DNA from 2 places in the Gorillibacterium sp. CAU 1737 genome. Region 1 is predicted to be linked to the other one. Evidence: a T-box and tRNA genes for the amino acid it is inferred to sense, from the RefSeq annotation. Region 1 holds a T-box; the other holds one or more tRNA genes.

What was found. A T-box is a leader RNA that pairs with one kind of tRNA and senses whether it is charged. The one in region 1 lies ahead of leuS (leucine--tRNA ligase), so its partner is inferred to be a tRNA-Leu.
Region 2: it encodes a tRNA-Leu, which carries the amino acid that the T-box ahead of leuS (leucine--tRNA ligase) is inferred to sense. The anticodon was not compared.

What each region holds. Positions count from the first base shown of each region.
Region 1 covers NZ_JBDQQO010000014.1:48,449-53,303, reverse strand. Annotated here, with positions in the region: gene comER (late competence protein ComER) at 1-237, shown strand, start outside; gene leuS (leucine--tRNA ligase) at 383-2,851, opposite strand; T-box leader at 2,906-3,176, opposite strand; gene AAFN83_RS20720 (AAA family ATPase) at 3,245-3,826, opposite strand; gene AAFN83_RS20715 (DUF4153 domain-containing protein) at 3,823-4,855, opposite strand, start outside.
Region 2 covers NZ_JBDQQO010000001.1:906,907-911,761, forward strand. Annotated here, with positions in the region: gene AAFN83_RS04205 (MDR family MFS transporter) at 1-31, opposite strand, end outside; partial or broken gene msrA (peptide-methionine (S)-S-oxide reductase MsrA) at 224-1,217, shown strand; tRNA gene AAFN83_RS04215 (tRNA-Leu) at 1,380-1,463, shown strand; gene AAFN83_RS04220 (hypothetical protein) at 1,688-2,035, shown strand; gene AAFN83_RS04225 (YitT family protein) at 2,204-3,043, shown strand; gene AAFN83_RS04230 (zinc ribbon domain-containing protein) at 3,137-3,400, opposite strand; gene AAFN83_RS04235 (TetR/AcrR family transcriptional regulator) at 3,414-4,013, opposite strand; gene AAFN83_RS04240 (SRPBCC family protein) at 4,248-4,700, shown strand; gene AAFN83_RS04245 (beta-ketoacyl-[acyl-carrier-protein] synthase family protein) at 4,722-4,855, shown strand, end outside.

The sequences.
Region 1 (4,855 bases):
ATGCTCTTGACCTCAGGCGGCATGTGCCCGCAGGATATCGTGCGCCGGGTTTCGGTTCCCGGCGGAATTACGGAAGGCGCGCTCAAGCTGCTGGATCAAGAGCTCGGTTCAACCTTCGAGCGGCTCATCGAGGTGACGCACGCCAAATTCCGCGAGGATGCGGAGAAGGTGGCGGAACTGTTCGCGGGATGGGATTCACCATCCGCTTCTGATTCTGCGCCCAGCACTAGCACCTAACAAATCGGCTGCGCCATTAATCAAAAAGGACCTTGCCGACTGCGATTACTCGCAGCAGCAAGGTCCTTCTCTTTTGAGGGAGCGGTTTATCCCTATATGGCTGTTCCTCGTTGAATGCTCCTGTTTCTTTCTTGTTACTTTCTTGTTACTTCACGACGATGTTAACGAGCTTGCCCTTCACGGCGACGACCTTGACGACGGACTTGCCCTCTGTCAGCTCCTTCACCTTCGGAAGTGCGAAAGCAGCCTCCTGCATCGCTTCCTGTGACAGGTCGGCGGCGATCTTCACGCGATCGGCAATCTTGCCGTTCACCTGCACGACGATCTCCACCTCGTCATCGACCGTCATCGCCTCGTCATAAGCCGGCCACAGAACGTAGGTGATCGACTCCGTATGGCCGAGGCGCTCCCAGAGCTCTTCCGCGATATGCGGAGCGAGCGGCGAGAGCAGTTGCACGAAATGCTCCATCGCCTGGATCGGAAGCGATTCGGTCTTGTACGCTTCGTTCACGAAGATCATCAGTTGGCTGATCGCTGTATTGAAGCGCAGGCCCTCGTAATCCTCCGTGATCTTTTTGATCGTGCGGTGCCATACACGCTTGAATTCGGCGCTTCCTGCCGCCTCGTCCTTCGTCAGCTTCGGGTTCAGCGTACCGTCCTCCTGGACGTACAAGCGCCAGATCCGGTTGAGGAAGCGGTAAGCCCCTTCGACCCCGGTCTCGCTCCATGGCTTGGTCGCCTCCAGAGGACCCATGAACATTTCATACAGACGGAGCGTATCGGCCCCGTACTTGCTCACGATTTCGTCCGGGTTGATGACATTGCCGCGGGATTTGCTCATCTTCTCGTTGTTGTTCCCGAGAATCATCCCTTGGTTGACGAGCTTCTGGAACGGCTCCTTGGTCGTCACAAAGCCGAGATCATAGAGCACCTTGTGCCAGAAGCGGGCGTACAGGAGGTGAAGGACCGCATGCTCGACCCCGCCGATGTAGAGGTCAACCGGAAGCCACTTCTTCTGAAGCTCCGGCGAGCAAAACTCTTTGTCGTTGTGCGGATCGATGTACCGGAGATAATACCAGCAGCTTCCCGCCCATTGCGGCATCGTGTTCGTCTCGCGGCGTGCCTTCATGCCGGTCTCCGGATCGATGGTGTTGACCCAGTCTTCGACATTCGCAAGCGGAGACTCTCCTGTTCCGGAAGGCTTCACCGAATCCACATTCGGAAGCATGAGCGGCAGCTCTTCCACCGGAACCGTCTTCATCGTGCCGTCTTCCAGGTGCAGAATCGGGATCGGCTCGCCCCAATAACGCTGCCGGCTGAAGAGCCAGTCGCGGAGGCGGTAGGTGGTCTTGCCTTGCCCCTTGCCGTTCTCTTCCAGCCAGGCGATCATCTTGGCGATGGCTTCTTCGTTCTTCAGTCCGTCAAGGAAGCCGGACTGAACATGCTCTCCGTCTCCCGGATAGGCAGCCTTCGCCACGTCTCCGCCCTTCACCACTTCCTTGATCGGAAGCTGGAAGGCCGTTGCAAATTCGTAGTCGCGCTCATCGTGACCCGGTACCGCCATGATAGCCCCGGTGCCGTAGCCCGCCAGCACGTAGTCGGCGATCCAGATCGGCGTGCGCTCGCCGTTCACCGGGTTGACCGCGTAAGCTCCGGTGAAGACCCCGGTCTTCTCCTTGGCCAGGTCGGTGCGCTCGAGATCGCTCTTATGGGAGGCTTTCTCGCGATACAGCTGGATGGAATCCAACTGCTCCGGCGTCGTAATCGCATCGACGTATTCATGCTCCGGCGCAAGCACGCAATAAGTAGCGCCGAACAGGGTGTCGGGGCGTGTCGTGAAGACCGTAAGCGCCATGTCGGCATGGCCCTCGATCGCAAACTTCACTTCAGCACCCTTCGACTTGCCGATCCAGTTGCGCTGCATGTCCTTGATGCTCTCGGACCAATCAAGCTCCTCCAGGTCCTCCAAGAGCCGTTCAGCATATTCCGTGATGCGGAGCACCCATTGACGCATCGGCTTGCGGATAACCGGATGGCCGCCGCGTTCGCTCTTGCCGTCGATGACTTCCTCGTTCGCCAGCACCGTACCGAGGGCCGGGCACCAGTTTACGGGAACTTCGTCGACATATGCGAGGCCTTTGTTATAGAGCTGGATGAAAATCCATTGCGTCCATTTGTAGTATTCCGGGTCCGTCGTGCTGACCTCGCGGTCCCAATCGTAGGAGAACCCGAGGGATTTGATCTGCCGACGGAAGTTGTCGATGTTCTTCTTCGTAAAGTCGCGCGGGTCATTTCCCGTATCGATGGCGAATTGCTCGGCCGGAAGGCCGAAGGCATCCCAGCCCATCGGATGGAGTACGTTGAAGCCGCGCATCCGCTTGAAGCGGGAAATGATATCCGTCGCCGTATAGCCTTCGGGGTGTCCAACATGCAGACCCGCTCCCGACGGGTAGGGGAACATATCCAGGGCATAAAACTTCGGTCTGTCGTTGTCCTCCAGCACCTTGAAGGTTTTTTGGTTATCCCAGCGGCCTTGCCATTTGGGCTCGAGCGCCTGGGGATGGTAGCCGACCGTCCCTTCGCGCCCCTCGTTTTGCTTACTTTCCTGCGTCATGGTTATCCTCCTCGACTCATAACTGCCAAAAAAACCTCTCGCCCCAGCTGTTAAGCTAGGGACGAGAGGTTGATTTCCCGCGGTACCACCCTAGTTAACCGGACAAACGTTGCCTCCGGCTCACTTTGCACACCCTTAACGCGGGCGAGACGGTCGGACTACTTCCGGGCTGACCGGTCAGGAGCTTTCGCTCTTGGTGATCGTCGCTTGTCGGGTTCATCCTTCGGCTCAAAGGCGAGTTCATCCGTCGCACTTGCCGGTTCCCACCCTACCGGCTCTCTGGGAAAGCGCTTGTCGAATTACTGGTCCTTTTCAATGCCTTGTTGCTGACATTATAGAAAGTCTCCGAGGAATTGTCAAGAAACACCCTATCGAATGAACCCCTTCTCGACATTAATTTCGAAGCTGTACAAACCAGCGAGTAAGGAATTTCCCGAACCGGCTTCGGTCGTCCTTGCGCAGGCGCAGCTGTAATCTGGCCGCGATGGATTCTGCCGTTTCCGATACCGTCAGCTCGTCGGTGTTGAGATGCTCGGCGAACAGCTCGGCCTCCAACGCTTCCAGGCAGCGATCCATTTGGGCGACCGACCACGAATCGCCCCCTTCTCCCCGGCTTCGCAGCCGCTTCGCCAAGGTTTCACGGGAGACGCGAAGGGTGAGGTGATGAAGATCGATCCCTTCCTTACGCAGACGGCCAATCGTCTCCCAGAAGTACAATGGTTCGGTAATGGTCATCGGCACAAGAATGATACCTTTGTAGCTTTTATTTAAATAGGCCAGCGTGGAGTAGGTCACTTCTCTCCACATCGGATAATCCTGAAAATCGCCGGTTGCCGCTTCCTTCGGGATCACCTTTTGCAGGAAAGCTCCCGCTACCTCCGGATCATAAACCATCGAACCCGGAAGTCGCCTCTTCAGCTCATAAGCCGTCTGGGTTTTGCCAGCTCCGAATGCACCGTTCAGCCATATGATCATCCGTCGGTCCCTCCTTTTGCCGCCTTCCAGTGAGAGTAATTCCAGGAAGGCCAGCCTTGATGAGTGGCGGCTTGGGCTCTTTGCTTGATCTCATGCACCGCCTGCAAGAGACCTTCAATCTCGGGATGCTCGGCCTGGAACTTGGAGAGAACCGGGTAAGCATCCGAAGACAATCCGCCAAGATAGGCCGCATCGATCTTTCCTGTGCGTTCGTAACGGTCTGTATTGTTGCGGGCGATCCGCTCATCCAGATTGGCGTAGGTCATCACCAGACAGGCGAGCAAGGTCGTCACGGCGAACAGCTTGGACAGCTCCAGACGTTCTCTCCAGATGCGGGCCAACGCGAGCAGAAAAAACACACCGAGATACAGCATGAATCCGTGCACCAAAAGTCGGAGCATCGTGTATCCGTAAGCATCCTCATACAGCGACAATCGAGTATAAGCGGATATCAACATGACCAGCGTACATAAGACGAGAAGGCCAAACAGCAGGCGGCGCACCCGATCCATGACGGGACTTCCCGGAGCAATCACCTTGAAGCCCGCCAGCAGGATCGTCAGGTTGATCGCCGCGACCAGCACCAGCTCCGCGAAGCCTTGCCGGGCGTAATCGGCGTAGACGACCCCTTCCGGCAGCAGCCCCTGCGCCCCTCCGAACAGATAGGCGAATTGCACAATGGCGAACAGCAGGTAGAGCACATTCACCGCGCCGAGAAAGCCCGCCGCCACCAGTGGATCGAGCTTGGGAATACCAAGTCCGTCATGCAGGTGAGCCTCTTCTTCGAAAAGAGTTCCTTTTTGACCCTGCTTTGTCTTTTGCCCATCCGCGTGCTCCGCTTCGGGATCAAGGGAGGCCGTTCTCTTTTCCAGGACAAGTCCCCAGAAGAAGCAGAACAGGTACCACGCGATCACGAGGGCGAACACCGAGCGGCCTACGCCTTCTCCAAGAGACAGCCTTCCGAGCCATTCTGGAAAAGCGCTGAGCCATGAATCAAACACCGGATCCGCAGAGGCGAGCAGCATCAGG
Region 2 (4,855 bases), on a different contig from region 1:
GGTTTTGCGGTCGATTGAGCGTGGCTGGCATGAAATTCCGTCCTTTCCGGGAATGATGAAATCAAAGCATTTTCCGATTATAGCGCGTTTCCTTCGGGAAGAACAAGGGAAAGCTTTCAACGTCTCCTTCAAGCGGGTTTCATTTGAGCGAAGCGGCAGTGAAATGCTATACTAATCCCGAGTCATCTACACGTCTTTAAAAGGAACAGGAGGTACATCCCCTATGAGCGATCATCACGAACCAGAAGCCGGTAGCCGTTTGGAACAGGCAACCTTCGCGGGAGGATGTTTCTGGTGCATGATTAGCCCGTTTGAAGAGCGTCCCGGCATCATTTCCGTGGTCTCCGGCTACACGGGTGGTCATAAGGAGAATCCCACGTATAAGGAAGTATGCTCGGGAACGACGGGGCATACGGAAGCGGTTCAAATCACGTTTGATCCTGAGATTTTTCCCTATTCCGAGCTGGTGGAGGTATTCTGGCAGCAGATTGACCCGACCGATGCGGAAGGTCAATTCTGCGATCGCGGCGAATCGTACCGGACGGCCATCTTCACGTACAGCGACGAGCAGCGTGATTTGGCAGAGGTTTCGAAGAAGCGCCTGAATGAAAGCGGCCGCTTCAGTCACCCCATCGTCACCCCCATCGTTCCGGCGATGCCTTTCTATCCGGCAGAGGAATATCACCAGGACTTCCATAAGAAGAACCCGGAGCACTACAAGCAATACCGCAAGGGATCCGGTCGAGATCGGTACCTGGAGCAAGCATGGGGAGGGGAGAACCATTAAAGAGAGCTCTGAAGACTTGAAAAAGCGCCTAACTCCCCTTCAATATGAGGTGACCCAAAACAGCGCGACGGAAGCCCCCTTCCAGAACGAGTTCTTCGACCATCACGAAGAAGGCTTGTACGTGGATATCGTCTCGGGAAAGCCGCTGTTCACCTCGCTCGATAAGTACGACTCCGGCTGCGGCTGGCCCAGCTTCACCAAACCGGTGGAGGAGGAAGTTGTCAAGGAGAAGGCTGACCACAGCCACTTCATGGTCCGCACCGAAGTGCGCAGCACGGAAGCGGACTCTCACCTCGGCCACGTGTTCCCGGATGGACCCGCCGATAAGGGCGGCTTGCGCTATTGCATCAACTCCGCCGCTCTTCGGTTTATCCCGAAGGACAAGCTGGAGGAAGAAGGCTACAGCGAGTACCGGACGTTGTTTTCGTAAGGCTCTGTCCGGCTGATTAGAAAGAGGTTTTGGCCGCTGTAGTTAACGCCATAAAATACCAGTAAAAAAGGGCTTGTCAAACAACCGGGGAACGTGATATATTATTCCTCGGTTGTTCGACAGCCAAGCGGACAACGATAAGCGCAGCAACGCGCAAAATATGCGGTCATGGCGGAATTGGCAGACGCGCTAGATTCAGGTTCTAGTGTCAGCAATGACGTGGAGGTTCAAGTCCTCTTGACCGCACTACTTTCAGAAAACAGACTTTTCGTGGCAATCGGCCATAGAGAAGTCTGTTTTCTTTTTTCGTAATTTCACAATCCAGCATCTCATCGAAACCGACTTGTTTTCCAGCGTTTCTACACACAATCTTAACTCCATTTGCCATTCCTTAATCCCGTGCTTATATCGAGGGTGCTAAGCTTTGTAGCGTAGCAAAAACTTCACCGGGAAAAGGAAGGGAAAACGTCATGGACGATATTTTGCGAGGTATGGGGTTGCTGTGCATCATCATGGTGACCTTGCACGCGGCAAAGAAGATCATGGCTCATCTGGAGGCAGTCCGGGCATCGAAAGGGTCGGAAAATTACGAAGACAATGCCGTGTACAAAGCAGCTTGCGTGTTTGCTGCAGGTGGGTCGGAAGAAGAATTGAAACACATGCTGGCGGACAGCTATCAATTCGACTCTACGAAAGCGGAGCAGATCCTTCTGTTATCTAATTCAGGACGAGTGGATCGAGACCATGCTTATGCAATTTTCATTAAGGCCGTTAACGATGTGTTGGGGGAGGAAGTTTACCGCTTAACTCAATCCTGACGTTTCTCCACTGTTCCAGGCGGCAGTCTTCAGTTTGGTAAACTAGTAGCATGGTAGCACAGTTGCTTGAGAGGCTTCGAAATCCGTGATTAAATGTAGGAATGGCAGAGCGTGCCCAGCGGGTTGGAGGCACGAGAACGATTGCGGAGAGTAGGCTGTGCGGTAGAGATGAAAAAAACAGGTTTGGATTTACTCGTCATCATGGCGGGGGCTTTCGCCTTTGCGCTCGGCATCAACGTCTTTGTCATTCCTCACGAATTTGGCGAGGGCGGCGTAGTCGGCATTACGATTATTTTGTATTATCTGCTGGAATGGCCGCCGGGCTGGACCAGCCTGGTTATCAATATGCTGCTGCTTGCAGCGGGGTTTCGCTTTCTGTCCAAGCGGACGATTGCCTATACTGTGGCTGCCGTCTCGTTCCATTCCCTCTTTCTTCATCTCACCGAAGGGTGGCGGATCGTGGCCAACGATTTAATGGTCAATGCCATCTTCGGCGGAGCCATCATCGGACTGGGCATTGGGCTCATCGTTCGGGTCGGAGGAACGACGGCCGGAACGGTTATCATCGCCAAGTTCCTCAACAAATTCTGGGATTGGAACATCAGCTACGCCCTGTTGTTTTGCGACGTGTTGGTTGCATTGTGCTCCTACTTTATTATCGGGCCGGAACGGCTGATGTTCACCCTCATCATGCTGGTTGTGGCCACGAAGGTAATGGAGCTCGTCATTGCGGGACTAAATCCGACGAAGGCGGTAACCATCATCTCCAAAGAGCAGGACCGCATCGCAGACCAGGTAAACAAGCTGATGGATCGAGGCGTGACGGTGTTGAGCGGTCAGGGGTATTACACGAAAACCTCGATGGGCGTTCTCTATATCGTGGTCAACAAACAGGAGATCGCGATGCTGAAGAAAATCGTCAAAGCCACCGATCGCGAGGCGTTCCTCACGATTCACGACCTGCAGGATGTCTTTGGCAAAGGGTTTGTGGATATTCAAAATTCATAACGGGTCAAACCGCTTTGCTCACTTGTATAGGAATAAGAAGGCTCGCAGTTGCATTATGCAATTGCGAGCCTTTTGTTTACACTTTTGAACCGATTAGTTGCCAAAGTCAACGGTTTCTCTAAACTTCTCCCAAGCAGGCAGGCGCATCATCATCGCCTTCGCAGAAGTGGTAGCGACTTGGATGTCCAACCCTTGTGTTTTGATGATGAGCTTAACGAAAGATTGCAATTTCTCTGAATACGATTGCATGGTTCCATCGGGACGAGAGCAATGACGGCAGTAATCCTTTTTTTCATCCTCCATCGCGTAATCCGATAAGCTCTTCATCGGCATTCCGCACGCAATGCAAATTTTCAAATGAATCACGTCCTCAGTCTATGTTTTTCGGAGCAAGAAGCTCCATATAGAAATTCAAGATTTCATCCCCGTAGCGAAGAAGTACCGATTCTCCAGGGGCAAACAGGTCACTATTAATTAAATAATAGTGCAAGAGTCCTGTCCAGCTATTGAAGATCATATGGATGGGAAGAGTTGCAATTTTACCTTCTTCCATCTCTCTTTCTGCTACCTGACCCAAATAAAAGGATATGGTCGATTGAATCAGGATAAAGGTATTTCGGGCATCCTTAGGCAGCAATCGGCCCTCAATGACGAGTCTCGTATAGAAGGCCTCATATTCAAGCAGACCTTGAATGTGAGCGCTTAACAAATCAACAATTCCACTCGTGTTATAGGTCAACTCATGCAATCGCGCGCTAATTCGATTCCCGAATTCCTCGATGACCGAAACAATCAGTTCCTCCTGGGTGGGGAAATGAGCAAAGATCGTCCCGTGAGAAACCTTCGAGGCATGGGCAATATCCGCCGTTCTGGTTTTTAGAAATCCGTTCTCGCCATATTGTTGTAAAGCCATGGCAATGATATTTTGCCGTGTGGCTTGTTTCTGTTTTTGACGCTGTGATCCTGTCATAGTAGCCCCCCTGTTCAGCTATATATTATTACACTAAGTTAAATAACTCAACACTCAATAACTGACTAATCATTGAGTATATACTCATTGACTTTAAAATCAATGTGGTGTATCCTGTGGCTAATCAGGAAAAAGTTACCTAAAATTGATGCAAATTACTTCGTTCAAGCAAGGAGAGTCGTGATTTTCTAATTCGAAATGTGATTATATTCACAAAATAAAAGGAGGTACACGATGACCAGAATCCAAAATTCCATTGAAATCAATGCTGGGTTTGATGTGGTGTTTGATATGACCAATGACATCGAGAACTGGCCGAACTTATTTACGGAGTATAAAGAAGCACTGGTTATCCAGAAAGATGATAATTACATTTTGTTCCGATTGACGACATTTCCGGATGAAGATCAAAAGACCTACTCCTGGATTTCCGAGCGGAGACTGGATCGAGAGAACAAGAAGATCCATGCCCGAAGAGTCGATCATCTGTTTCCTTTCCAGTCGATGGATATCCAATGGCTGTATGAAGAAAAGGATGGGAGAACCGAGATGGTCTGGACCCAGGATTTTGAGGTGGACCCTTCAAGTGGATTCACGGAACAACAAGTGGTGGATCACTTGAATCAAACTTCAAGGGTACAGATGGAAGCGATCAAAACCAATCTGGAGAAGATACTTGCTTATTAATTTTCAATAGGAGTGGTTGATGTGAGCAAACGAGTTGTCGTGACCGGAATGGGGCTGCTGACTCCTTTGGGCAATACGCTAGAGACATTTTGGGAAAATAGCCTGAACGCAATGCCTGCTTATGACAAACTGGAGCAGTTTATGGACATGGACTT